Regions from separate parts of the Psychrobacillus sp. NPDC096389 genome, predicted to be linked through region 1. Evidence: riboswitches for the same ligand, from Rfam matches in the RefSeq annotation. Region 1 holds a riboswitch; the other holds the start of a gene.
What was found. A riboswitch is a leader RNA that binds a small molecule or an ion and turns the genes downstream of it on or off. The one in region 1 is predicted to bind S-adenosylmethionine.

Region 1 (3,213 bases):
CAGTGCGGGTATTAGTAAATTTGGTAATTTCCTTGAACTAGATCCAGAAGAATGGGCAAAAATTATTCAAGTAAATGTCATGGGGACTTATTACGTAACGCGAGCTGTATTACCTGAAATGATTGAAAGACAGACAGGGGATATTATTAATATTTCCTCCACAGCAGGTCAAAAAGGAGCACCAGTAACAAGTGCTTATAGTGCATCAAAAGCAGCAGTAATTGCTTTGAGCGAATCCTTGATGCTAGAAGTTAGAAAGCATAATGTCCGTGTCGTTACATTAACGCCAAGTACAGTAGCAACAGATATGGCGGTCGAATTAAACTTAACAGACGGCAATCCAGAAAAAGTTATGCAGCCAGAAGATCTTGCAGACTTTATGGTCGCTCAGCTTAAAATGAATCCAAGAATCCTACTTAAATCAGCTGGATTATGGTCAACTAATCCATAAATACGAATAGGGAAAAATCCTTTTCGAAAAAAGTATTGCAAATTATTAGATAATGAAGTAGAGTTGTAAGCAACAATAAAATTTAATAGTTTTTCTTATCTAGAGAGGTTTAGGGACTGGCCCGATGACACCTCAGCAACCGCCTGTTATGGCACGGTGCTAATTCCAGCAAGTCGATTAAAGACTTGATAGATGAGGAAAAGACTTATTCATACGAAGAGTCTGCTCCTTTAATAATTATCAGGAGCAGACTCTTTTTTGTCTTTACAATCACAGTATATAAAATGTTAACGATAAATTGGTACCGTTACGGTTTAAAAGGGAATTCGGTGAAATACCGAAGCTGTCCCCGCAACTGTAAGTGTGGACGACTGTTGAAACAGCCACTGCGAGCAATCGTGGGAAGGTCAGCAGAAGGATGAAACACGAGCCAGTATACCTGCCTTTTATCGTATGAAGCAACACTTTCTTCGGGGGTTGAGAGGTGGGGGCGAGGGGCTATTTTCATCGTATCGGTGGATTAGTCTTGTTGTTTCCTACTTTTTATTTTGAGCGATGGCTCAGCCGAAGATGGCTGGGACATCGCTTTTTTTGTTTACATTACATTACCAACTGGAAAGGGGGTGATTGAAAAAGTGAGATTCACAGGTTTACATATTTAAAAACATAAACTAAAAGGGGAGAATATGCATGGTAAACGTACAAAGTTCAAATATTGGATATCCAAGAATTGGTGAAAAGCGTGAATGGAAAAGAGCGTTAGAAAGTTTTTGGAACGGTAAGATTTCAGAAGCGGAACTGTTAACAACGACGGATGCAATACGTCTTGCGAATTTGCGTAAACAGAAAGAATTAGGAATCGATCTTATTCCGGTAGGAGACTTTTCACTATATGACCATGTGCTCGATACATCAGTTATGTTTGGAGTTGTTCCAAAGCGCTTTACATATACAGGTGGAAAAGTGTCTTTGGAGACTTATTTTGCAATTGCCCGTGGAAATAAAGATGCAGTAGCATCGGAAATGACGAAATGGTTCAATACGAATTATCATTATATCGTACCAGAACTTGAAGGTGTAACACCGCAATTAGTAGAGAATCGTCCACTTACTTTTTATAAAGAAGCAAAAGAGAAGCTAGGTATTAATGGAAAACCTGTTATTTTGGGACCAGTTACTTATATTAAACTGGCAAGGACAGAAAATTTCACTTCTTTATTACAACAGCTTACACCACTGTATATTCAAGTGTTAAAAGAACTTGCGGAGGCAGGAGCAAAGTGGGTGCAACTTGACGAGCCAATTTTGACTAGTAAATTGTCTAGCGAAGAAATAGGGCAAGTGAAACAAGTTTATACTGCAATTCATGAGGCAGTTCCAGGACTCAATATTATCCTGCAAACGTATTTTGAAAAAGCTGCTGATTATGAAGCGGTTGCTGAGTTGCCAGTGAAAGGACTAGGTCTGGACTTTGTGCACGGAGATTCGCTTGAACAGCTACGGAAATATGGATTCCCTAAAGACAAAATCCTTTTTGCAGGTGTCATTGATGGACGAAATGTATGGCGCGCAGAATTGGATAAAAAAGTGGCACTTCTAAACGAAATTCAAGCATATGTTGAAAAAGATCGGCTTATTGTTCAACCTTCTGCATCTCTTTTACATGTACCGGTCAGTACGAAATCAGAAGAGCGACTAGATTCAATCATAAAAGGCGGGCTAGCATTCGCTGATGAAAAGCTTGTTGAAATTGTTCTGCTAAGTAAAGGAGTACATGAAGGAACTGAGGTGATTGAAGCAGAACTTGAAGAAAGTAAAAATGCCCTTTCTATTTTAAATAACTCCAAGTACAGACAAAACGCAAAAGTGAAGGGAAGTATTGAAAAACTAACAGAACAAGATGTGAACCGTGCATTACCATTTGCTGAACGTATTAAAAAGCAACAGCAACGATTTAACTTACCTCTTCTCCCAACAACGACAATCGGGAGTTTGCCGCAAACCCCTGAAGTAAGACAAACTAGATCGAAATGGCGAAAAGGGGAAATAACGGATCAAGCATATGAGCGATTTGTTAATGAACAGATTGAAAAATGGATTAAAATTCAAGAGGAAATTGGCATTGACGTTTTAGTTCATGGTGAATTTGAGAGAACAGATATGGTAGAATACTTCGGTGAAAAATTTGGTGGTTTTGCGGTGTCACAATTTGGCTGGGTTCAATCATACGGTTCGCGCTGTGTTAAACCTCCACTTATTTTGGGGGATGTTGCGTTCAGTGAACCAATTACAGTGAGGGAAAGTGTTTATGCCCAATCGTTAACGACGAAGCCAGTAAAAGGAATGTTGACAGGACCTGTAACGATTTTGAACTGGTCATTTGTACGTGACGATATCCCTCGTTTTGATGTGTTAAACCAAATTGCATATGCACTTCGTCAGGAAATCGAGGAGCTTGAAAAGAATGGAATCGGCATGATTCAAGTAGATGAACCTGCATTAAGAGAAGGATTGCCATTAAACCCTGAAAAAAGGGACGACTATTTAAATGCAGCCGTATATGCATTTAAACTGGCAACTGCTTCAGTAAAAAATGATACGCAAATCCATACACATATGTGTTATTCAGAATTCAGCGGTATAATCGATTCCATTAGTGCCCTAGATGCAGATGTAATATCGATTGAAACATCAAGAAGTCATGGAGAAATCATTTCAGCATTTGAAAAAAATACCTATGATAAAGAAATTGGTTTAGGAGT
Region 2 (3,213 bases), on a different contig from region 1:
CAACGCCCAAATATTTACGTTCAGATGCCCAGCGTTTACGTATGTCTTCCGTAAGTGGTACCTGGCTTGTACTTTCAAGAGCTACTAGATCGATTTCTATACTGCTATCCCATACACGACCAGCCGCCTCTGGATCCCAGAATACATTCCATTCAGCTGTACCATCGTGTTCGGGCTCTTCTACATTTCCTGTTTCACGAAATGTACCGCCCATCCAAACAAGTCGTTCAATTTTCTCTTCGATTGAAGGGTCTTCGTCTAATGCGCGAGCAAGATCTGTAAGTGGACCAGTGAATAGAAGGGTTGTCTTTTCAGCGGATGCATGAATGGCATCAATCATATGAAGATGTGCTGGATTTTCAGCTACAGGTGTGTCAATCTTACCGGATTCATTTAAAATCGGTAGAGCATCAACGAAGAAAGCATGTAAACGCCAATCTTTTGGGAATGGATTTTTACCTCGAGAATTTGATTCAGCTACATCCAGATTGCCATTTCCGAAGCGATCCATAATTTTCCTACTGGCAAACATTGCAGGTTCCAAATAACAATCAGCTGGAATGACGGATACACCTGTTAGTTCAACGTTATCCATTTGCATTAATAAAAACAAAGAGACAAGATCATCAACGCCTCCATCATGATTAAAGTAAATATTCTTTTTCATTACTTATCAATCCTCTCTTACCTGAAATAAATGCCTTGCATACCGTTTCTTATCTTATTATTACTATCTAGGAAAGAATTATTTCCTAAACAAAAAAAACGCTCCGATTTCTACCGGAGCGTTGACTAGGTATCTGTAAATATGAAGAAAGAGTTGAATCCTTCCTCCATATAACAATTAACTCGTAGTCAAGCCCTTTACGGTGGCTTGGTAGAAACTTTTGGGCCATATCCCCAACATTATACGACATAATTCGACATTGTTTTCTTATAATAACTACTACATATGGTTTCGTCAATAAAAAAATCCTTCCAATTTTGTACATTATAAAATTATTAATACGATAATAATTGAAAGAAGGGGGCGGGGACACAGGAAATTCAGTAAATAAAAAAGCGAACTATCAATCGAAACTCTAATTTAATGTTTCGTGATAGTTCGTTTTTTTGTTTATATTACATGAATAAAGTAAATATTATTCGTCTTTTATAATGGACAAATAATTTGTGTCCCAGCCTCTTTCTTAACAAGTACTATTTCAAACTTAGAGTATTCAATAGATACATTTCCTTTTATCACCAAGATGGGATTAGGGATCCATCGAATCTTTCTTCGATAAATTGTTTCACTTCTTCCGAACGGTACAAATCGATAAATTGTTGAATCACTTCTTCATCTTTCGATTCGGATCTGACAGCGATAATGTTCACGAATGGAGAATCTTTCGGCTCAATAAAAATAGAATCTTCCGCTGGCGATAAACCAGCATCTATTACGAAGTTAGTATTGATAGCTGCCGCGTCAAGTTCATTCAATTGACGCGGAATTTGTGCTGCATCAAGTTCAATGAATTGGAAATCCTTCTTGTTTTCAATAATGTCATGGATTGTAGCATTAGTGTCTAGACCTTCTTTGATCTTAATCATACCGGCACTTTCAAATAGCATCAGTGCACGTCCACCTTGTGTAGGATCATTTGGCAAGCCAATTTTCGCACCATCTAGCAGTTCGTTCACATCTTTTACTTGATTAGAGTAAATGCCCATTGGGAAAGTGACCGTTTTACCTACAGCAACAAGATCCAGATTACGATCTTTTTTCATTTGTTCAAAGAAAGGAATCGTTTGGAAAATATTCATGTCAATATCTTTTTCGGCTAAAGAAACATTCGGCATTACGTAGTCAGAAAATACTTGTAGATCAATTTTTAGACCATTTTTTTCTGCCAATTCTTTCACTTTTTCAACGATTTCTTCGTGTGGACCTGCAGTTACGCCAACTGTTAGAACACCGTCGCTTAATAAGCCTTCATTTGCTTCCTCTGATTTTTCTTTACCACCGCAAGCAGCAAGTACTGTTAAAACTAAAATGAGTAATCCTGTAAATAACCACTTTTTCATTGTTATTCTCCTATCTGTTGTTTTTCTTGGTTGATATAGAAATAAAAAAACCTCTCAGAAATGAGAGGTTCATTAGCAATTTGAAGATATGCAGACGTCCTCTCTCATTTTTCAAAACGATATCGTTTTGCAGGATTTAGCACCTTTCCATATATAAACATATGGTTGGTTGCCGAGCTTCAACGGGCCAGTCCCTCTGCTACTCTTCATGAGAGATAAAATTATTTCATTTTTTATTAATGTAAATTACTATACTTGACCAAGGTGACTTCGTCAATGTAAAATTCAAAAAATTATAATTTTACTTGATATTGTTTGTTGTATTTATTGAACTTATTGGCTTGCATAACAGTGTATATATAGCATGAAAATGATAAGATACAAAAAGAGGTGAGTTATTATGAACGGACAAAATAGAAAAGACGTTAAACCAGGATTAGAAGTATATATTATTTTGAAAAAAGACCAACGAACAGGTGAAAAAACGAGAGGTATCGTGAAAGACTTGCTAACAAATTCTTCCTTCCATCCACACGGCATAAAAGTTCGATTAACCGACGGACAAGTAGGACGTGTATGTGAGATTATCGAAAAATAAGGAGTGTAAAAAATGAATGTAGAATCGCAAATATTACAATGGTTTGATCATTTTCACAAATATCCAGAAATAAGCTGGAAGGAATACGAAACGACAAACAAGCTTGCAGAAATACTCGATGAATTACAAGTATCTTATCGCCGTTTCGATGACGTGACCGGGTTACTGGCTGAAATTGGAGAAGGCGATGAAGTAATCGCTGTTCGTGCAGATATCGATGCACTATGGCAAGAAGTAGATGGAGAGTTTCGTGCCAATCATTCATGTGGACACGATGCCAATATTTCCATGGTTTTAGGAGCTTTATTATTACTAAAAGACGAAAAACTAGGTAAGCGTATCCGCTTTATCTTCCAGCCAGCGGAGGAAAAAGGAAATGGTGCCAATGCGATGATTGACAGAGGTGCATTAGAGGATGTAACGCATTTATTTGGTGTGCACTTACGACCAATTGAAGAACTTCCTTTTGGAAAAGTATCACCTGCAATTCATCATGGGGCTGCAATGTTTTTAGAAGGAAAAATTAGTGGAATTGATGCACATGGTGC

Region 2: linked by a shared signal. The riboswitch ahead of ACIQ38_RS15110 (MetQ/NlpA family ABC transporter substrate-binding protein) and the one ahead of metE (5-methyltetrahydropteroyltriglutamate--homocysteine S-methyltransferase) in region 1 are both predicted to bind S-adenosylmethionine.

Annotation. Positions count from the first base shown of each region.
Region 1 covers NZ_JBIWFB010000008.1:161,754-164,966, forward strand. The annotation lists gene ACIQ38_RS18085 (3-ketoacyl-ACP reductase) at 1-451, shown strand, start outside; SAM riboswitch class I at 544-650, shown strand; cobalamin riboswitch at 733-912, shown strand; gene metE (5-methyltetrahydropteroyltriglutamate--homocysteine S-methyltransferase) at 1,142-3,213, shown strand, end outside.
Region 2 covers NZ_JBIWFB010000006.1:44,703-47,915, forward strand. The annotation lists gene ACIQ38_RS15105 (nucleoside hydrolase) at 1-667, opposite strand, end outside; purine riboswitch at 833-934, opposite strand; gene ACIQ38_RS15110 (MetQ/NlpA family ABC transporter substrate-binding protein) at 1,243-2,067, opposite strand; SAM riboswitch class I at 2,169-2,282, opposite strand; gene ACIQ38_RS15115 (YwbE family protein) at 2,468-2,665, shown strand; gene ACIQ38_RS15120 (amidohydrolase) at 2,678-3,213, shown strand, end outside.